DNA from 4 places in the Paenibacillus sp. J22P165 genome. Region 4 is predicted to be linked to each of the others. Evidence: riboswitches for the same ligand, from Rfam matches in the RefSeq annotation. Region 4 holds a riboswitch; each other region holds the start of a gene.
The links. Region 4 has a riboswitch for cyclic di-AMP ahead of AC58QM_RS22660 (C40 family peptidase). Riboswitches for the same ligand answer to the same signal wherever they lie in the genome.
Positions count from the first base shown of each region.

Region 1 (5,402 bases), on a different contig from region 4:
CGATTGACGGCTGATGGCAATATCAAGCCGTGCTTATATTGGTCGGATGAATTTAACGTACGCAAATATATTGGTGATGATGCAGCGGTGGAGGACCTGTTCTTCCGTGCGCTGGATATAAAACCACAAAATCATGAGATGGCTCAGGCTTTGATGAACGAAGAACAGTCGCATACACCAACTAATCGCCGGATGTCACAGATCGGCGGATAGCGTAACGGGGTACAGGGGGCATGGAATCAAGTGAACAGTGAAATGAAGCTCAGGTTTGGCAGGAAAGTAATCTCTGTTGAGGAAGCGCGAGCCGAACTCTATGCATACGTTATACCCACTGAGACGGAGATGGTCTCGCTGCCCAAGTCCTTTGGCAGACGGTTGGCAAAGGATATTTATGCCGATCATGCTGTTCCGCATTTTCGCCGATCCGGTGTGGATGGATATGCGGTTCGTTCCGAGGATATTACAACGGCGACGCAAGACTCACCGGTTGTCTTACAAGTTATTGAGCGGATTCCAAGCGGGACCATGCCCCAGCTTACGATTCGAGAGGGAACGGCTGCTCGTATCATGACGGGAGCGCCTGTGCCAGATGGTGCAGATGCGGTTGTCATGCTAGAAATGACAGATTCTTTGCAGGATGCATCTGTGGTATCTAGGGACGTCAAAGTACGGATTAAGAAAAATGTGCAAGCAGCAAGTAATATTACGCCAATCGCTGGCGAGGTTGCACGTGGGGAGTTCGTGATTGCACGTGGTGCACAGATTGGCCCAGGAGATGCCGCTATTCTGGCGACCTTCGGCTATTCTGAAGTTGAGGTGTACCGAAAGCCTAAGGTAGCGATATTCTCGACTGGTTCAGAGCTGTTACAAGTCGAACAGGAGATGCAGCCAGGGAAAATCCGCAACAGCAATAGCTACATGCTGGCTGCACAAGTTGAGGCAGCAGGTGGATCGGCATGGATCATGCCAGCACTTACGGATGATCCTGAGCAGGTGGAAGCCGCGCTTGAAGCAGTGCTGCCTGATGTTGATCTTATTTTGACTTCTGGCGGGGTCTCTGTAGGTGATTACGACGTTCTCGTAGAGCTATTCGGTCGATTCGACGGTAAGCTATTGTTCAATAAAGTGGCGATGCGGCCAGGGACACCAACAAGTGCGGCTTTATGGCAGGGCAAGTTGCTCATCGCATTGTCTGGTAATCCAGGAGCATCATTTGTAGGCTTCGAGCTATTCGCAAAGCCAATTATTAAGAAAATGTTAGGGAGTCAGTGTCCTGAGGCAAAAGCGTCTACAGCGTTTCTGGATGTGACTTATGATAAACCTTCTGCCTATCCCCGTTATATTCGGGGAACGACACGTGTCGAAGCAGGAACCATCTGGGTGCGACCTGCGGGCATTGATAAGTCAAGTATCATGGTGTCGATCAAAGATGCGGATTGTTTGATTTGGTTGCCTCCTGGAGGACAAGGGTATCAGCGTGGTGATGGTGTGAAGATGTATACAACGCTTTAACGGATGAACTTATAATTTTATTGATAAATGAAAAAAAGCCCGCTGCTGGAAGCTTCTATGGACAGAAGTTTCAGCAGGCTGGGCTTTTTTGCAATCTAACGAATTAACGGAAGATAGTCCTAGTAGAATGTAGCAAGAATGATGACCAACAGTACATAAAGAACAAGAATTACACCTACGGAATTTCCGTATCCTGGCGTTCCACCAACTACAGCTGACATAGTATCCCCTCCGGTTTTGAATGAATATGGGTTAAACACTATATAACATATGTAGGGCGAATACCTGTTGATTGGACGAATGCCCTTATTGCATCGGAACATTCACCTACCAAAAAGAGCTGCCCTTGTCTGATTCTCAAGGGGCAGCTCTTCCAAGCAATTAATTTGGAATTTGGTATACTTTAATTTTCTGAATGCCGAAGCTTTGCAAAGATTTTCGCGAGCCTGGGATAAAGATGTCCATTCGTTTTCCTTTAATGGCGCCACCGGTATCGGTTGCATAGACGTACATTCCGCCTTGCGGAAGACCATTAAACGAATAACCTTCAATATAAAGTTTGGTACCAAGTGGAATAACGGATGGATCAACAGCAACTGTGCCGACTGCAAGTGGATTACCCATGTAATCAAATGCGCCGTACCCACCGTTTTCAGAAGGATCTGCTGAATAAGCTGTAGACTCAAAAACTTGATAATCCGGTGCATGTTGCCCGCCATCTTTACTCAGAATAGCTAGTTTACTGCTAGCATCCCAATGGACAGGTACACCTGCAACGGTGGAAAGGAAGCGAAGCGGCACATAAACCCGCCCATTTTGATACTGGGAAGCGCCATCTAGTACGACGGTTTCCTGATCAATGTTAGCTTCTTTTTGACCTGAAACCAAGGTAATCGTATGTTTGTCATTATTTAGTGTTACTTCAATCTGGTTTCCATCTTTTTTCCAATTCACTGTATAACCAAGCTTCTCGGTTACAAACCGGAGCGGGACTTGGGTAATTTGGTTGCCATCCAAAAATGGCTGCGCATCAGGGAAATGGATCAGGTCATCATTGACTTGCACTTTCACTTCCATTGCAGCTGCTTGGGCTGAAAATGGGGAAAGAAAGCCTCCTGCCAAAACTGTTAGTGACACAGCAAGGCTAGTTAACCCTTTAGTAAGCTTATTCAATTGGTAATCCTCCTTCATGAGCCTTCGAGGTTAGTTGACGGGTTCGGGAAGAAGGTTCTCCCTAGTCTGCTCCAAGCCGAAGCAAATATTCACCCCAAGTATTTCGTCCCCCGTACCAGTGCCTTTATTTACGCACTAGACTCGGCTTCAAATATTTTATCATCATCGCCATGCTCGAACAACGACCAATATATGGTTGTACGCTTCTCATACTAGACTTAGGTCTAGGTTCAAAAACAGTCGATAGTCGGTTTTAGAACATCATATATTGCGCTACGATAGAAGTATGATGAAGGATGAGGCTGAGGATGAGGGGCGATTTTGATATGAATGATAAGAAACAGGAAATTGATCCTACTAATATATTTGACCGTATCGGCAAGATGGCTGAAACCGTCTGGCAAGAGACTGTAGGCAAAACGAATCCAGGTACTGCGTATGCAGGGAACCCTACGATAGTTCAGTTAGAGGAGCGCTATGAAGATGCGCTTCAGGCTACGATTGCGCTGCGCAGCAACATGGCTCGCGCAGAAGAGATGGCGAAGCTGCGCAGCGAGCAGGCGGAGCTTGCCATGCGCGCCGGCGAAGAGGATCTCGCGCGGCTCGCCCTGCAAGAGAAGCTGCGCGAGGAAGCCGCTTGCGAGCACTACCGCGCGCAGTACGCGAGCAGCCAGGACTTGTGCCTGGCGCTCGCAGAGGAACTGCGCGGGCTGCGTGCAGGGCACGCAGCCGAGGATGTGCAGCCGCGCAGCGGGCTGCACGGCAAAGAAGCTCGCGACACATGGCGCGAGCTGGAGGTCGCCGGCCGCGAACTCGGCCGGGAAGCGTTGCAGGGGCTCCGCGTGGCGGGCCGCCTGTCGAAGGAAACGCTGAAGGAAGCCGGAGGCAACCTTCAGCATGAACTGCGCGCGCTGCGTACCAAGCTGCAGCACGATTGGCAGCAGGAGCAGCGAACTCGCGATGAGCGAGATCCGCATAACCGAAAATAGCGTTGGCGCGTGACCTCCATGAAAGGCAAAGCCTTGCCCTATAAGGATTTGCATCTTGGAGGTCGTCCATTCTTATGGTATGCTAAGAATCGTATGAACGAAGACATGAAGCAGCAGCCAGAGGAGGTGCATCGATGGGAGAAGAAATGAAAAATAACCGCAGCCGAAATACAGCGCTTGTGCTGATTGCAGTCGGTGTTTTTTTGCTTCTAGATCATACCGTAGGCTTTTTTCCCATTGTGGCCGTAATCCTTATTTTGCTGGGCATTCACCGTGTTCGTTCACGCAAAGAACGCAAGGGTTATGTGCTGATGGGGATTGGTGCCGTCATTTTATTTGGTGATCATCTCACAATTGTCATTTCCGTTGTGTTGATTTCATTAGGTTTATTTTTCATTCGATCTAAGCAGGCTCATAAGGATGATACGTATATACAAAAGCAAAAGATTGTCGATAGTGTTCGCCTTGGTCGTGAACCGTGGATTCTAAGGAATACGTCGACGTGGTATTTGGTGGGGGAAACGTATATGGATCTCTCGCTAGCAATTCTAGAACAAAAGGAAACGACAGTTATCCTTCAGGGCGTTGTAGGGGATATTGATGTAAAGGTACCTGATGATATCGGTGTTTCCGTAACAGCTTCTGTCATGTTCGGTCAGCTTCATATCGCGGAAGAACGTGAAACAGGCGTAATGAACAAAGTGGTGTGGCAATCGGAGAATTATCAACATTGCGACCATCGAGTGAAACTCGTGCTCTCTTATATCGTAGGAGATATCAAGGTCAAAGTATTGTAACTTTGTAGAGATCGGAGATCACCACGTGGACGGCTACAAACGACGTTTAACGAATATGATATGGCGCAGCATGGGGGAGGCCATCCTCTTTAGCTTCGCTATTTTCGGTGCTATGCTTTATTTTTTGAATTCAAGAAATTTAATCGAACCCTTTACGAACTGGCAGCAGGGGGTCAAGTTTTCGTTCATGGCCCTGTTGATTCTAGGTGTTATTGGCGCGGTGTTCGGATATTGGAACAGCTCAAAGGTGACACGCAGACTTGAGCCGATGATGGAAACGATGATTTTATTGGAAAAAGGGACATTTGCCCGTGAAGGATTTCAACACGGGGAAGATGATGAGATCGGACGCTTGGGTGAACAACTTAGCCGTATTATGAAGCGATGGGAGGAGCAAGTGACCTCACTCCAACGGCTTTCCAATAGCAATGCAGAGCTTACGGAGAAAGCCAAGCTTACCGCGGTTATTGAAGAACGCCAGCGTTTGGCACGCGAGCTGCACGATGCGGTGAGCCAGCAATTGTTTGCAATTTCGATGACGGCTACAGCTGTAGGCCGGACGTTGGATAAGGATTTTGAGAAGGCGAAGCGGCAGATTCATCTTATTGAGGAGATGGCCTCCGTGGCGCAATCCGAAATGAGAGCCTTGTTGCTCCATCTGCGCCCTATCCATCTCGAAGGCAAGCGATTGTCTGAGGGACTTGTTGAGCTGTTAAAAGAGCTGGCTGCCAAGGTACCTATGGCAATTAGCTGGGATATGGATGAGGAAATTCGCTTGAATAAAGGAATCGAAGATCATTTGTTCCGGATCGTGCAAGAAGCACTTTCGAATGCCCTGCGTCATTCCAAAGCGAATAAGCTGGAAGTGAAGCTACTACATCGTTCAGATGGCATTCGCTTAGTGATTCGCGATGACGGCGTTGGCTTCGAG
Region 1 is NZ_JCAUAP010000014.1:140,491-145,892, reverse strand. It holds gene moaA (GTP 3',8-cyclase MoaA) at 1-213, shown strand, start outside; gene AC58QM_RS29555 (molybdopterin molybdotransferase MoeA) at 244-1,512, shown strand; gene AC58QM_RS29550 (sporulation protein YjcZ) at 1,632-1,733, opposite strand; gene AC58QM_RS29545 (stalk domain-containing protein) at 1,894-2,685, opposite strand; cyclic di-AMP (ydaO/yuaA leader) riboswitch at 2,690-2,842, opposite strand; gene AC58QM_RS29540 (PspA/IM30 family protein) at 3,012-3,674, shown strand; gene AC58QM_RS29535 (hypothetical protein) at 3,693-3,824, shown strand; gene liaF (cell wall-active antibiotics response protein LiaF) at 3,809-4,471, shown strand; gene AC58QM_RS29525 (sensor histidine kinase) at 4,497-5,402, shown strand, end outside.
Region 1: it holds a riboswitch for cyclic di-AMP, as region 4 does, so the genes downstream of both, AC58QM_RS29545 (stalk domain-containing protein) here and AC58QM_RS22660 (C40 family peptidase) in region 4, are expected to answer to the same signal.

Region 2 (5,402 bases), on a different contig from region 4:
CGCCTGGGCGAACTTTGGCTTGCTGGAGGAGCTCGGCGTGGCTGGCATGAATTGCTTTCGGCTGCGCTGGATGCAAGATAAAAGCGCGGAGTGACGTGGATGCAGATTTGCAGGTATTTCCCCACGAAGGGGGAGCTAATACTGGCTGCAATAAATCCATAGCCTGTTTCATGCCCTACCTAGTTATTTTCAGCGCGCACGCGCATATATTAGAAAGAGGGCCGGTTACCGGCTCACCTTGTGAGAAGTTGTGATTATTTTCACAAGGATATATGTGATTAATTTCACAAATGGAGGAGTGTTGAGGCTATGAGTAAACCCAGAATTGTGATCCTAGGCGCAGGTTATGGCGGGCTTGTCACAGCGATACGACTGCAGAAGAAGATGAGAAGAAGTGAAATGGACGTGACACTGGTCAATAAGCATGACTATCATTTTATTACGACACACCTGCATATGCCGGCTGCCGGCACGGATCATCATGATAACGCGCGTGTGAGCATTTCGGATTTGATTGATGAGCGGAAGATTCGGTTCGTGAAGTCGACGGTTAAAGAGATTGTCCCTAGTGAGAAAAAGGTGGTCTTGGAAGATTCGACGCTCGACTATGACTATCTCGTGGTAGGGCTGGGGAGTGAGACGGAGACCTTCGGAATCCCGGGTATGCATGAGTATGCGATGTCGATCAAAAGCATTAACAGTGTCCGCTTTATTCGGCAACACATTGAGTATATGTTCGCCAAGTCCAAGGTGGCCCCGAAGCGTAAGGATTATCTGACCTTCGTCGTTGGCGGCGCGGGTTTCACGGGTACGGAGTTCGTCGGGGAGTTGGCGGATCGCATTCCTGTTCTGTGCAAAACATATGACGTTGATCCGGCAGATGTCCGAATTTATAATGTGGAAGCTTCCCCGTCGGCACTGCCTCCCGGACTGCCTGAGGATCTGATTGCATATGGCATGGAAGTGATGCGCCGCAAAGGGGTGCAATATAAGCTATCAACCGCGATCAAGGAGTGCACATCGGAAGGGGTTATTCTGGGCAATGGGGAGTTCATCCGCGCAGGCACAGTCGTCTGGTCTGGGGGGATCCGCGGCAATTCCTTGCTGCAGCAAGCTGGATTTGATGTGCAACGGGGCCGAGTTAAGGTAGATAGTTGCTTGCGGTCCTATCAATTCCCGGAGGTCTTCATCACCGGCGATTGCTCGATCGTCACGAGTCCAGAAGGCGTACCTTATCCTGCTAATGCCCAAATTGCTGTCCAACAGGGCTATAATGCAGCAAGGAATCTCATGCAAACAGTTCGAGGCAAAGAGTTAAAGCCATTTGTGTATGATTACAGGGGGACGGTTGCATCCTTGGGACGCGGTGAGGCGGTGGGGTTGCTTAGAGTAAAGAAAGTGAAAGGACGTCGGGCTTCTTTTATCAAAAAAATAATCGACGCTCGGTATTTATACCTCATTGGCGGCATTCCACTCATTTGGAAGAAAATGATTTGGAAGCAAAAGTCCACGACCCGCAATTATCATGTGCCGAATTAATGTGTCTAACGTAAAATCCCCTTCAAGTAGATGCTTGAAGGGGATTTTCATTTTTTGTTACTTGCTCACGAAAGGTGGAGCAACGACTTTGAATAACGTTATAGAATAACGCTATTCAGACCAATTAGGCCACGAAGTACACAATAACGTTACGTGATAGCGCTATTTGCTCCAAAGTCGAAGTTTCCTGCGTATTTCACCACTTTAACGTTATGCCATCACTTTATTCCAAGTGAGAATATGTCCAAGCCCAGATTTAAGATGATATCATCACCTTAATCTGGGCTTGAGCGCCATCTGGCTGTATTTATTCGGCTGCAGGCTTAGGCATCGCCGCTCTTCCAACGGACTCCGTTGCGGCGAGCTCTGTCCGCTGTTTTTTTGCATAATTTTTGTATACGATAGAGCTTCCTATGGTGAGGATCGCGATAACCGCCATGCCCCAGATAAGGTTATCAAAAGCACGTTCGAGCGGCAGCGATTTCTGCCAGACCAGCGCGCTCCCCGAGAGCGCAACAGCGAATGCTCCGCTGAAAAATTGCAGCAATTGGAACAAGCCCATACCGGAGCCGATGCGTTCCTTCGGCAATTGCCGGGAGAGCTCATTGGATACAGCGCTGGAAAGTGTCGTGAAGCTGATGCTCACTAGGATGTAGAGTGCAGCAATCCAATATGAGGAGTAGCTGGCAGTCAGAGCAAGCAGTACAGTTGAAACTAACATCAACCATGGCACATAACGAAGTAGTGCTGTGTTCCCATAACGGTCAATGATACGTCCAACACGATTCGACACCAGCATTGCTAGGAGTGCTCCTGGGAAAAGCAGCAGTCCTGAGGTAAGCGGAGCTAAGCCGAATACACGAGCAAGCATCTGCGGCGCAAGGAACAGGAAGCCGAAGCTAATCATGTAGGAAGAAACGCCGATTGCGCTGAGCGCCATATAAGGTCTGTCACTGAATAACGCAGGCAGCACGAAAGGCTGCGACGCCATGCGAATGCGCAGAGCGAAGAGGGCAATCGCGAGTATACCTACTAAGAGGGCAATGATGCTCTTGGACGTTAGGAAGAGCAGCAGCCCAGTCGTTCCAACGCCTAGGAGCAGAGCACCGATGAAATCGAACGTGCCGCTTTCTGCTTTTTCTTTTGGAAGCAGGATTAAAAATATAGGGATAAGCAGAAGCGTAATCCCAGTAATAACGAACAGGAAGTGCCAGCCCAAATACTGAACGATAGAACCGCCTGCGACGGGACCGAGTCCTAAGCCGAGTGAAGCCGCGGATAAGATGAGCGACATAGCTCTGCCTCTGCGAGACAATGGGATGTAACGTGTGACGAGAACGATACCCAGCGATGGGATCGCTCCTGCGCCAGATGCTTGAATCAGCCTTGTAAGCAGCAACAATCCGAAGCTGTTCGTGAACAGCCCTAAGACGGAAGCACCGCCTAGTGAAAGCAGGGCAATGACGTAGAGTTTTCGAATAGGCACGAAGTCGGACAAGCGGCTGTAGGTAATAGAGGCAATGGCGAAAATGATGGAATATCCCGTAACAATCCACGATGCTGTCGAGGGGCTGAGCTCGAATTGAACAGAGATTTTGGGAAGTGCCAGATTGAACATCATCGTGTTCATAATCACCAGTACAATGGTAAAACAGAGCAACCACGATACCGGTGTTTCACGTAAGCGACCTGGCATCTCAGGAGGCGCTGACGCTATTTCTTGATGTGAGGTAGTCGTGTAATTTGACATGGTACACCATCCGATCTAAACTATAATATTAATTGTTACAGTTTATCATGAGGGTTAGGGTGTGTCAATGAATTTAAGTATATGACCATTGGAATATTGTATATTAATTCATTAAATTGTATTATTATTCGAAAAAGATAAATGAGGAATACGATGGGACACCACATAATTAGAAAAGCGGAAATGGAAGATTTAGAGACACTCACAGAGTTGATGTATGCCTATATCGTAGGGTTTTATAAGAAGCCAAGGCCGGAAACCACCGCTATTCATCGTTTGATTAGCAGCCTGCTTCTAGAGCAAGGCGGTACACAGTTTGTTGTCGTTAAGGAGGGGGAACTCATCGGCTTTGCAACGTTGTATTTTGCCTGGAGTACGATAAAAGCAAGTCCTATTACGATCATGAATGACCTCTTCCTTCTCGAGCCATTTCGTGGGGCGGCGGAAGAAGAAGATTTGTTCAGGAAATGCCAAAGTTATTCCAAGGAAAACGGTTATGCCTATATGTCATGGGTCACCGGACCAGATAATCAACGTGCACAACAGTTTTTTGACAAAATGGGCGCAACACGCCTGGATTGGGTAAATTACACGATTATATAAGGGAAGCCGTGAGCCAATAGCTGGATTTTCCCCGAAATTCCTCCTTTTGAAGGGACGATTGCATGAATCGAACAACCTCTGAAGGATGCAACCCACTTCTTTTCATCAAATACCCTGATTACGTACGAAAATGGAAGATAATCAAAGAATCAAGTAATTGTAAGCGAATTATTGCGTGATACAAGAGGTGGGAGGGGGCTTTTTACGTTTTTTCCATCCTTTACTATGTGAGTAGAAGAGAGTAGTATTCAACACGTACCAGAACAGTTGAATATTTCGCTTAATTTTCTGTTAAGAAAAGCGGGGGAACCAAAAGTATCATGGGGTGAGTAGGGGTACGGATACCAAGTACCTTTTAGGGCAGATTTCTCGCGGCCCGAACCCGGCAGCTAACCTCGTAAGCGATCGTGAGAAAGGAGAACATGTGTTTAAAACACAAGGTCATTCCTTGTGTTTTTTTGCGTCCATTTTTCAAGTGTGGTGCGTGATATTCGTTTTAATTGGAGGAACAAGTGAGAAATGACAAGTGATTCATTGAAAAAAATTGTGTTTGGTAAGCCGCTAAAGTCGAGTGAGATTGAGTCGGAGAAAATGCCTGTCTGGAAAGGACTTCCCATCCTGTCTTCCGATGCCTTATCTTCCGTATCGTATGGGACAGAGCAGATTCTGTTAGAGCTTGCAACAGTTGGTGTAGCTGCATTTGCCTTCTCCTTGCCGATTGCGATTTCCATTATTGCTTTAATACTTCTGCTAGTGTTGAGCTACAGACAGGTGATTGAAGCCTACCCTATGGGTGGCGGCGCCTATATGGTTACGAAAGAGAATTTAGGGATGGTATGGGGACGACTTACAGGAGTCTCCTTACTGATTGACTATACCCTTACCGTTGCCGTGTCGATCTCGGCTGGCGTCCAGGCGATTACGTCTGCATTTCCATCTGCCGTACCGTACATTGTTCCACTTACCATCCTGCTGGTTTGGATTATGGTCTGGCTGAATTTGCGAGGTACTTCTGAGTCAGGCACGGTATTCGCCATACCTACTTATTTTTTCATCCTTTGTATTCTGTTGTTAGTTGGAAAAGGCATTTTCGATTTGCTCACGGGTTCACTGAATACACACGCTATCGAATTCGCACCCAGCGCAGCAACGAGCTCATTGACCTTATTCGTTATTCTTAAAGCGTTCTCTTCTGGTTGCTCAGCAGTAACAGGGATCGAAGCGATTTCGGATGCGGTACCCCATTTCAGAACACCTTCCGTGAAAAATGCTAAGCGTACGCTTATCTCCTTAGGCGGCTTGTTGGCCATCGTCTTCGGTGGTGTAACGCTGATTGCTTTAGGGTATGGAATTGCGCCTGACCCTAATGGTCATACATCGGTCTTATCGATGGTGACGGAGCAAGCTTTTGGCCGTGGCACGATGTATTATGCGACTCAAATCGCAACGATGCTCATTCTGGTGCTTGCAGCGAATACGAGTTTTAATGGTTTCCCGATCTTGGCGTCGA
Region 2 is NZ_JCAUAP010000017.1:77,224-82,625, reverse strand. It holds gene AC58QM_RS31240 (EcsC family protein) at 1-94, shown strand, start outside; gene AC58QM_RS31235 (NAD(P)/FAD-dependent oxidoreductase) at 310-1,539, shown strand; gene AC58QM_RS31230 (MFS transporter) at 1,847-3,289, opposite strand; gene AC58QM_RS31225 (GNAT family N-acetyltransferase) at 3,443-3,892, shown strand; cyclic di-AMP (ydaO/yuaA leader) riboswitch at 4,160-4,311, shown strand; gene AC58QM_RS31220 (APC family permease) at 4,412-5,402, shown strand, end outside.
Region 2: it holds a riboswitch for cyclic di-AMP, as region 4 does, so the genes downstream of both, AC58QM_RS31220 (APC family permease) here and AC58QM_RS22660 (C40 family peptidase) in region 4, are expected to answer to the same signal.

Region 3 (5,402 bases), on a different contig from region 4:
TCCTGACTTATACCTTCTTAATGTACGCGATTCATCCGAACAATCCGATAATAGAGCTGACCGCTTACCTCTTGTTCCACTTCCAAATAGCCTTCCGTATGTACATAATCCCCCAACATAAACGTGGAAGCATCCGCTGAATCTGCATGTGTTAGAAAGAGCAACGCTACCTTATCATCCCCAACTACAAATCCAACCTGTTCTTTCACCTGAAACTTCTCGATAATTTTCCCATGATGTGATCTCACGATATGATGAAACCGCCAAGCGCCTTCTTCCTGTACGATAAAATAAAGCACACGATTTCGATGCGCATTGCTAAATTCCCGCGTCACACCAATCATACATACCTTTTCACCAATTCGCAGATATTCATCAATCACATACGATTTCAGTCGTAAACGGTTGACGTTCTTGCTCTGGATATAATTTTCCATCTCATCTATCGAGCGGTGATCCTTCGGATCTTGTTTCGTTGCATAGAATACTTCTTTAATAAAAGTATCCGTTTGGAATTGCCTTGCCCCTTTGAAATGGTTATACGTATGAAAAAATTGCTTAATCACGACCCGAATGTCTTCCGGAATGGCAGGACCTGTTTCCACGTTGTACATGCGATCTGTTCGACCCGACATTTTAATTTTATGAAACCAGCTTTTCCAGACACTAACTTGCATGTCGTACGCGTCACCTACTTTCTTCCAACCATTTTCTCATTATAGGCTATAATCCTCAAAATTTCGATAAAAATCGCAGATTTTCGCGCAAAAAAAAGAGCATCCGCCGCTATGCTTTCATTTGCGAAAGACACAGCGAACATACGCTCTTATTCACCCTGCATATACCATATTGAGTAACTGTCTTATAGTACGCGTTTTGCACCTACATATCTTGAGCCCCAATAGGAGCTAGCGAGACTATCAACCGTCACACCAACGGATGTTGTTGAGGAAATGAATTGATTATTTCCGATGTAAATGCCCACATGATTGACAATACCTGAAGCAAAGAAAACAAGATCTCCCGCTTTCAAATCCGTCACTCTTGTCCCTGCTTGATCGTACATTTGCACGGAGGTGCGTGGCAGCTCAATGCCTTTGGCCTCGTATACATAACGAACGAATCCAGAGCAATCGAAGCCCTTGGGTGTCGTTCCTCCCCATCGATAAGGCGTCCCCTTAAAAGTCGTTGCAGCTTGAATAATTTGAGCTGAAACGGATGACTGAACGACCTTGGCCACTGGAGCTGCTAGGGCTGCGGGTGGGGGTGCAATCCATGCTGGCTTATGAGTTTTACCGTCTTGTTCTACGATGGCGATTTTATTCGCATCGTTCCACGCAATCTCAGAGCCAAACGTCTCTGTAATGAAACGTAGTGGAACATAGGTACTTCCCTCAAGCAACGTAGGACTGCTCTCTAGTTCAACTAACTTACTGTTCACGATCGCTTTCTCTTCGTCAGTAGTAAGTTGAATGGATTGCTCTTTGTTCATGAGTGTGACGACAACTTCATCGCCTTGCTTCGCCCAATCCACTTGATAACCTAACTTCTCCGACAACACGCGAAGTGGCACTTGGAGTGTACCTGCCTTATCAATAAAAGGCTGTACTTCTGGGAACTGCACCAAGTCATCGTTAACTTGAACCTTCACCGAAGAAGAATCCGTTGCCGCATGCGCGGATGGCGCGGCGAACAGTGTAATGGCTGCGCCTAAAATAGCGCATGAACAAATAAAGCTTTTAGTAAAAAGTTTCAAAACGTTGTGCCTCCTTGAAGCCTCCGAGGTTAGTTGACGGGTTCGGGAAGAGGTTTTCCCTAGTAAGCCCCATTAGCCTAAAACTAGACTAACTGAGCATTCATTCACCCCAAATAAAGAAGTCCCCCGTACCGGAGCTTTCGATGCTCCGAGATTCGGCATTTTTTGTCTATGTTAGACTAGCACAGTTCGTTTTAGCTTGACAACTTTTGCACGATGGTAAGTGTTTCCTTTTAGGCCGAAAAGCACAAAAAACAGCTACTCTTTTCAGAGTAACTGTCTTCAAAATGCTTCAGACGTAGCCTACTGGCTGCCTGTACACCTCTGTAAACAGGATCTCCTTACAGGGATTAAACTCACTTTCAGTTAAAGGACTCGGATAACTCATGATGTTGAGAGGAAGCATGGCTTGCCCTTCTCGCAGTGGAGGCTGTGCATAAGAAAAAAGGTTCAAATGAAAACCACAGCGCTTATAGAATTCAATTCTCCGCGTCGCATCTGAGGTAGTTGGAAGCTCTACTTCAAGTACAATTGGCGTGCTTGCACTACTTATGTACTTCATCAGCATTCGCTTACCAATCCCACCACCTCTTATGGCAACATTGACAGCAATATGTTCTACAAATCGAAATGTGCTAAAGTTCCAACTGGCCAAAAAGCCGAGCAATTGCCCCTGGGCATCTCTCTCAACATCGATTCTGTAACTAGGATGAGGTAAAAGCGCCCGCTGACCCTCATACGTTCTTATTTCCGTTTCTGGAAAAGCGGCATTCATCAGCTCGAATACCTCTTCAAACGAATCCTCATTGACCATCTGTCAGCACCTCCCTTCATGTTGGTTTTAGGTTATCCAACTGGGCCGTTTCTTACTTCCCTATGGAGCTAGATGAACGACACCTCAGTTCACATGGACAAAAACCCTACCTTTCGGATCAATAAGATCTCGGAAAAGGTAGGGTATAGTCATCTTTACTCGACACTTGTTTCAGTCCTTACCATTTTGAGAAAAAGGCATGTGCCGCTGCATGGGACCCAGGAGGTGTCGCATGCCCCATGAAGGGATACACTTTAATCGATTTGTTTGGGGATTCAATTCGGTTATAGGCAGCAAATATCGCTTCTGGTAAGCAACACGTATCCTTCAATCCTACCGAAATGTGAACAGGCTGCATAATACGATCACCTAGGTTCATGATATCGAAGTAAGAAACCGTTTTCAGTACATTAGGCAGATATTCTGGGAACCGGGTAACCAGATCAGCCGCTTCGCTGAGTGAGCTAACCGAATTCAACAAGCCTAGATCCATGTGACAATGATTCGGTACATGGGCAATGGTTGCCCGAATGCGCTTCTCAAGCGCAGTAACGAGTAAGGCAATCCCTCCGCCTTGGCTTCCACCATTTACGAATACTCGCTCACTGTCGATCTCTGGCTGCTCTAACGCACATTGCACAGCACGTAAGGAATCGATCGCAACCGCTCGATAATAGCTCGTCTCCGCATCGAGAATCCCCTGTGAAATCCATCCCTTCGTCATGCCTGTCTCCTGTGGCAGCAGATTACCACTATCGCCGCCTTGCCCGCGTACATCAACCGCAAGTACCGCATAGCCCATAAGCAACCAGGCTGCATGATCCTCTGGTCTTCCCTTGGAGCCTGTATAGCCCGGGAATGTAACAATACAAGGCACCTTCTTAGACTTGCTCTCTGCAGGCAGTAACAACCAAGCATGGATCGGTGTTTCCGCAGCACCTCGCAAAACGATCTTATTCACTTCTGCTTGTACAAAATTTGATGGCACCGACTCTCTTGTATACGACGCTCCTTCTGTAGCTTCCGCGTAAGCGCGCTCCCAGAATGCAGCCAGATCAGTGGGCGCCGTTAACTCCGAATGATAATTATGTAGCCCTTGAATACGATTTTCAATTGCGTTCATTTCGGTAAGTCCCCTTTTCATGTTTTTCCCATTTTAACCTAGATATACGAGTATGACTATCGGAAATTTGAAGATTAGTTCTTCCTTCGTTGATATTCGAACCCCTGCGCGCTCTACCCGTCTGCGCCTTCATTCTTGCACGGTGGCGTGCCTCGATTCTTGAGTTCCCAGATTGGGTAGCTCTTGGGGATTAACTGGATTATCTACATCTATATCCGTGTAAAACTAGCCCTTGTGGAGATTAACTGGATTATCTACATCTAATTTTGTTAGGAATGTCCCATTAGGCGAATTTCGCCTGAAATAACGGGAGGAAATCCAGTTAATTTGCAAAATGAGATGATTTCACTTGAATTAGCTGCAGAAAATCCAGTTAATCTATTGGGCAGGAATTCCTATGGCTAACTCCGATGCTTGTGCCTGCACCAGCGCAAGGAGCAACACCTCACGCCATAACCCACGTGTAATCATTAAAAAGGGAATACTTCGCTACTCGAAAATTCATATAAACAAAAAAAGACCACCCGAAGGTGGCCTTTTCTCTTGCTCGTAAGCGGGCGGCGGGAATCGAACCCGCGCGATCAGCTTGGAAGGCTGAAGTTCTACCATTAAACTACGCCCGCATATTAAAAATAACGAAGTGGTCGGGACGACACGATTTGAACATGCGACCCCCTGCTCCCAAAGCAGGTGCTCTACCAAGCTGAGCTACGTCCCGAAGTGTGAATAAAGTATAAATGGCGCGCCCTGAGAGATTCGAACTCCCGACCTTTTGATTCGTAGTCAAATACTCTATCCAGCTGAGCTAAGGGCGCAAATATTGGAGCGGAAGACGGGGATCGAACCCGCGACCCTCGCCTTGGCAAGGCGATGCTCTACCGCTGAGCCACTTCCGCACGGTATCATTTCTCTTTCGCTCAACAAGTGTTTCTCTGAGGCGACAAGGAATAATATATCAGGTATTCAAAACAAATGCAACTATTTTTAATATTTTTTTATTATTTTATGAAAACGCCGCCAAATGGTAGAACTTCTCGCGCTATGCGCCGCAGCAAACTATCTGATTTCATATGCTCATCCAATTTGGGATCAGGCTTACAAGGCTGCATGAGTACGTGACCATGCCCCGTTATCTCCCAGTGATAATTCATATGTTGGCTCGCCAGTGTGTTGCCGTATACACAGAGGCGCAGCTTAGCCTGCCGCGGGTAGGCTACAAGACAATGGACATCAACATACAAGGGCTCAACAGGATCTAGGGCCATGTGATGGATAGGGCCAGCTGTTAGTAAACCTAGATTACCAGGGCCGTGAAACTGCATTTTAACTAAATCTTGCGTGATCAACGTGTTCTTCACACTCTGTAGATGCGTTGTAAACGTCACACCTTCCGTATAGAACAGCACATGTCGAAATTCAAACAATAGATCGTCATCCGCTTCCAAAGGTACAACAGCCAAACTATACGCTTCTGGCAACCCCATTAGCACACGCCCAGGACCGAGTATGCGTGATTGGATTAACCGCTTCTTCCTATACATGCTAGGAAGCTTCATTAGTGCATCCTCACGCTGCTCTGGCCTACCCTGAAATGCAACAATTTGGTTCGGGTGCAGAATATGCACAGCCTCTCCCTTTATAAGCTGCAGCGTAGCCATCCTGGCTTGTGAGCTTGCATTTTCATAGATAATCTCCAAACCACACAACCC
Region 3 is NZ_JCAUAP010000005.1:553,904-559,305, forward strand. It holds gene AC58QM_RS15110 (hypothetical protein) at 18-677, opposite strand; gene AC58QM_RS15115 (C40 family peptidase) at 863-1,756, opposite strand; cyclic di-AMP (ydaO/yuaA leader) riboswitch at 1,760-1,927, opposite strand; gene AC58QM_RS15120 (GNAT family N-acetyltransferase) at 2,049-2,570, opposite strand; gene AC58QM_RS15125 (acetylxylan esterase) at 2,749-3,693, opposite strand; tRNA gene AC58QM_RS15130 (tRNA-Gly) at 4,246-4,316, opposite strand; tRNA gene AC58QM_RS15135 (tRNA-Pro) at 4,335-4,411, opposite strand; tRNA gene AC58QM_RS15140 (tRNA-Arg) at 4,432-4,508, opposite strand; tRNA gene AC58QM_RS15145 (tRNA-Gly) at 4,515-4,589, opposite strand; gene AC58QM_RS15150 (AIM24 family protein) at 4,692-5,390, opposite strand.
Region 3: it holds a riboswitch for cyclic di-AMP, as region 4 does, so the genes downstream of both, AC58QM_RS15115 (C40 family peptidase) here and AC58QM_RS22660 (C40 family peptidase) in region 4, are expected to answer to the same signal.

Region 4 (5,402 bases):
TATAGGATGGGTAACATGTGATGTCAAGTTACACATTATGGTTAGAAGGCTGTTTGTTCCTATTCTTCTAGTGGAACTCCGTTCAATGCTAGATGGGCGCGGAACATTTCCATGCTGTCCGGATGCTCTTTCTCAGGCACCCACGTAGTGGAATCCCAAATCTTTGACAGCTTGAGGGCACGGCTGCAATGTATGAAGCATTCTTGCACTTCAACGCCGACAGCGGCGATGGGGGACTTCCCGTTCAACTGCATCGTGGACAGTAGCTCCTCATCTTTCGTCAGCCAAGCGCGGCCATTGACGCGGAGCACCATGTCTACGCCAGGAATGATGAATAAGAGACCCACTTGCGGGTTGGTTAACATATTTTGCATAGAGTCCAGTCGACGGTTTCCCAGTCTTTCTGGATAGATGAGGCGATGTTCATCCAGCACGCGAACGAAGCCTGCGCTATCACCGCGAGGTGAAACATCGCACAGTCCATTCGCATGCGACGTAGATAAGTAGAATAAGGGTGATTTGGCGATAAACGCTCTAGCATGCGCGTCGACTTGGTTGATTACTTTCTTTTGGACTGCCGGATGCGCCTCTCCGATATCTGTGCGAATGTCATCAATGGATTGAATGATGCCGGGGAACGGTGGGGGCGTAAGATCTTTTATTCTGTCCATGTATTCCTATCCTTCCTGGAGGCCGAAAGCCTATATGTATTCATTGTAGTATACGCTTATCTTCTCGTTCAAATGAATGAAGCCCTACAAACCGCTCTTACGAGCAACGCTTGCAGGGCTTCATTCTGTGCCGAGAATATTACTTGGATTCAGCAGTTAGTTGATTGTAGATATCATCCCATAGAACTCGTCTGGCTGATACATACCGCTTCGCATAATAGGATTCGCTCAACTTATTCTTCACAACACCTTGATTTGTAGCGGAGTGAACGAATTCACCATCTCCAAGGTACATGCCTACATGAGATATGCCGCTGCCATCCGTGTTGAAAAATACAAGATCGCCCTTACGAAGATCTTTTTTGTCAACCCAGTAGCCTTCGCTGTTTTGTGATTTGGAGCTGTGTGGAAGGTCGATGCCGAACCCATTGAACAAGTAGGATGTGAAACCAGAGCAATCAAACCCTTTGGTTGTCGTTCCTGCCCATTTGTAGGGAGTTCCTACGAGATCTTCGACTGCGTTGTCCATGGAGGATGACGCGAAAACGCTTCCTACACTTACACTCAAAAACAAAACAAGGCTAAAAATAAGACCAACAACTTTCTTCAACTGCTTGTCTCCTTCCGGTGCCTACGAGGTTAGCTGGAGGGTTCGGTTGAAGGTTCCCTATGATCCCTGTCTTGCAAGATCAATTCACCCGGAGTGGTTCCCCCGTTTCCCCATAAACTGAGGAATTCGGCATGAAATATTTGGTTTTTTGATGCTAGTCCTTTTAATTCGTCATAAACAATGAAATTCCTCTTTTTTCATTTGAAAAAAGGCTAAAAATAAGGCGGATTGTTCGGAAAAAAGACAAAAAAAAGCCCCTATCTCAACGAGAGGGGGAGAATGTTTGCCTATTGGCTGTTTTTTTGAATATTAATTGGATATTTTGGCAGAAAGAAGTTGATATTGGGAGGAAATCCCCCAAATCTGGATGAAAATGTGGAATAGGGGATACAGCTGATAAATGATTAGTGCTATCAGTCCAGCCCATATGTAGGTAGCTGTGACAGTTACCCCTGCTAAAAGTCCTGTAATCACCAGTAGAATGATGGACAGTCCGACAATCGGCAGCGAATGTCGAAAAAAGGAGATGACCGTAGATAGGATGCCTAGCTTAGCCGCGATGGCGAATTGCACATACATAAAGAGAAGCTGCAAGACAAAGCCGTAGACCAACAGACTAAGTATCCAAGGCAGAAGCTTGATAATGACTTGCTCATAGGATCCGCTATGCCCAAGAATATATGAGGCTTTCGGTAGCAGCCAGATGAGTGGAAACAGGGTAAGTGCAATCCGGACGAGATACACGAGCAGAAACGGTAGCATAAGTTTTTTCATCCCGCGAAAGAATCGATAGCCTGCATTCTGATGAGCGTGCGTAAGTGAATAATATACACCGCCATTTAGGAGTGGCGTCAGCAGCATGCGAGCACATAAGAGAGCAGCTAGCCACCATAAATAGGAATAGCTAAGATCAGTTTTTATTAACTGAAACTGGCCTTCAGCCAGGAAGATTTGCAATGCCTGCTTCGGCTGCTCGGCGCCAGGGAAGCGATGCATGAGGGGGACAAGTATGCCCTGAACAAGTTTATACAGGAGAATACCCCAGCCCATTTGATATAGGAACAAAATGATTGTGGCAAAAGGCTGTGCCATAGCTGCCCTGAAGCCTGATTTGATATAGGTAGCCAACGAGGTCCCTCCTTAACGTTTTCTTTAGAAAACCAGCATCGTAAGCATACCCTCAGCGTTTGTCATGAGGGGTAAGCCAAGTCCTTACCAGGCGACTGAGCCGAAGATGGCTTGCAGGAACTGAATAATGCCGAGATTCCATCGAATTTGCCACTTTGTATCTAATTGGGTCTGATAAAAATTGTTGATATGCTTATTTTCGAGAATGAGTGTGTACTTCGGATCAATGCGCACCCAGTCGACAGGAGAAGCATGTGTTAATTTGAACTCAATACTGCCTTCCTTGCCATCCCACGTTTTATCTAATGTTGTCCCATCTGCGAAGTGGAACTGGACGGGAACTTCTGGTGAGTTGCCACCAAGTTTAACGATGCGGACTGTGCTTTCGTAAGTTTCGGAACCTTTATTGCCCTGAGGCCGGACTTGAACACTCTCAACAGAATAGTCCATCATCATCTCACCATAGACATATTGATTGAAGAAATCGTCCCACTTTGTTTTGCTGACATCCTCCACAACTTGCTGGAAGTCCTTCGTAGAAGGGTGCTTGAACTGCCACCGTTGGAAATAGGTTTGCATGATACGATCCATCATTTTGGTGCCGACCTGTTGCTCAATCGCTTTCAGCACTAGCTTGCCACGCGTGTACACATTTTCAGCATACTGGTCATGACCTTTATAAGCCCATGCATCCTTCTGCAACCCATTAGGAGAGGTTATATAGCTGGATTCGACAGGTAAATTAGGCACCTCGCCATATTCGGCTTCCATGACCTTATCCTCTGCATAAGAGGTAAAGCCTTCATCCAGCCAGGCTTCTTCGAATTCGTTGCTGGCGACGAGCCCGTAGAAAAATTGGTGGCCGATTTCATGCACGACGACACGTTCTAGTTCTAAGTCGGGATCCTTGTCACTAGCACCCCAAGCCGTAACTAAAGTCGGGTATTCCATGCCGCCCGCGCCATTTCCACCTGGAGGCGGTACCACGATAGAAAGGGTAGAGTAAGGGTACGTTCCGTACCACTGACTATAACGGGAGAGTGCTTTTTTGGCCGCATACATGTAACGATCCTTTAAATCTTGATGATTGGGATCGAGATACAGTTTAATTTTGACACCAGGAACTTGTGGAGCAGAGAAAGATTGTTCGGCGTAGACGAAATGAGGCGAAGCCGACCAAGCGAAATCGTGGACATCCTCAGCGTAGAATTGATAGGTCTTTATTCCTTTTTCCGTCACAGCAGGCTTCACAGGAAATCCTGTAGCCGCCACAGTGTAATTGGCGGGTACTTGAATTTTCACATCATACATACCGAAATCCGCATAGAATTCGGAATTGCCATGATATTGATGGAGATTCCAGCCAGCTTCAGTGCGGCCTCTTGTACCCTTGCGTTCATAGGCGGCAACTTTCGGAAACCATTGCCCTGCCATAATGAAGTCATCGACGTACCCCATTCTGGCAAAGGCTGCAGGCAGTTTTACTAGGAAATCGGTTTTCACGGTGACCGTTTCACCAGGTCCCACGGGTTTAGATAATGGGATTTTGAGCAGCGTATGGTCGTCCTTATTGCCGTCATCAGGCTGTACAAAAGTCATCCGCTTAGTGAGATCATCACCCGTATCCGATTTTACCGAGAGCAGTTCCATACTTCCGCCGCTATCTGCCTTCGCTTCATCGTCCCGCAGCTTCCCGCCGGATTCTCGCATGAATGTCGTTTTCTTCGATGCGAACGCATTCGGATAAAGGTGGAAATACAGTTCTTGAACAGGAACATTGCCTGGATTTTCCCACGTGAGCGTTTGTTGTCCTTGGAGCTGCCTCGTTTCTGGTGTGTACGCAACGTTCATGTGATATTCAGCAATACGATAACTAAGTGGTGTTGAGGTTTCTAACGGTTTGCCATTATCTGCAGGCTGCATGTCCGGTGTCTTCGCAATAGGTACCTCTTTAGAGACGACAGGAACAGTCCCTCTTGATGTGGAGGGGAGCAAGGTGTTCGTTATTAACACTGCGCCGGCAGCAAGGAGCATGACAGCAAACCACTGTACCTTGCGACTATTGAATAGAGCATTCATATCCATGAGATTCACCCCGCCTAAACAAGCATCTACAGCATGTATATGTAGACAACCTAGGGAATATTTCTGCGAGGTGAAAGAAATGTTAGAAAGGGCCATGGAAGACTCCGCCCCTTGTTCTAAGGGATGACTTTCGCTACAATGAAAGCAAGTCGTCATTTTAACTTTATGTAGAGTGGAAGGTGCCCTTATGGAAGCGGATAAGAAGAAGCTGGCCTTAAATATAGTAAGTTCAAAAGTGAATCACAAAGGCTTCGGCGCAGGAGCAATTGATCTAAGCAACGTCTCCGGTATTATTATTGATGGGGATGAGGCTTATCTGGATGAAGGAACCCTGCATGCCAAGAGTAAGATTGAGAAGGGGATTAAATTCTCCACGAACAAAGAGGATGTCCCGAATGGTCGTAAAGCGTGGATCGTGTGGGTAGCAGTTGATCGCACAGAAGAAGGTGCCTATTACGCGGGAATGTCTGCTTGTGAGATGTTAATCGATACGGAAGCTCGCCGCGGATGGAAGATTCTTGCGGAGCATGTGAACAAAATGGATGGCGCTATGAAACGCAAATTCATTCTAGAAGGATTGTCTGACAGTGAGCGCGCAGCGCTTCGCAATAGACTAATTGAGCATAACGAAGACTGGTGGAACCGCTCAGATCAGAGCCTCAAGGACGCGCTCTCCTAAGCTTTCTGTAGCGAATCTGGAGAATATGAACATTATGTGTCATCCATTGTTACACAATGTCGAAGCGGGTATACTAGACCCTAGTGTATGTTACCTCATATACTAGGACAGCAAAAAGGCAGGACTAAGACGCGCTTAGTACTGCCTTTTTGTGTTTTCATTTAGGCGTAAATTAATCATTCCACCAGCGTTTCAGATCGTTCCACCAAGAGCCGTTAGCGCCTTTGGA
Region 4 is NZ_JCAUAP010000009.1:22,973-28,374, reverse strand. It holds gene AC58QM_RS22665 (MSMEG_1061 family FMN-dependent PPOX-type flavoprotein) at 60-671, opposite strand; gene AC58QM_RS22660 (C40 family peptidase) at 811-1,281, opposite strand; cyclic di-AMP (ydaO/yuaA leader) riboswitch at 1,285-1,423, opposite strand; gene AC58QM_RS22655 (hypothetical protein) at 1,591-2,409, opposite strand; gene AC58QM_RS22650 (M1 family metallopeptidase) at 2,494-4,488, opposite strand; gene AC58QM_RS22645 (YwhD family protein) at 4,682-5,173, shown strand; gene AC58QM_RS22640 (transglycosylase domain-containing protein) at 5,346-5,402, opposite strand, start outside.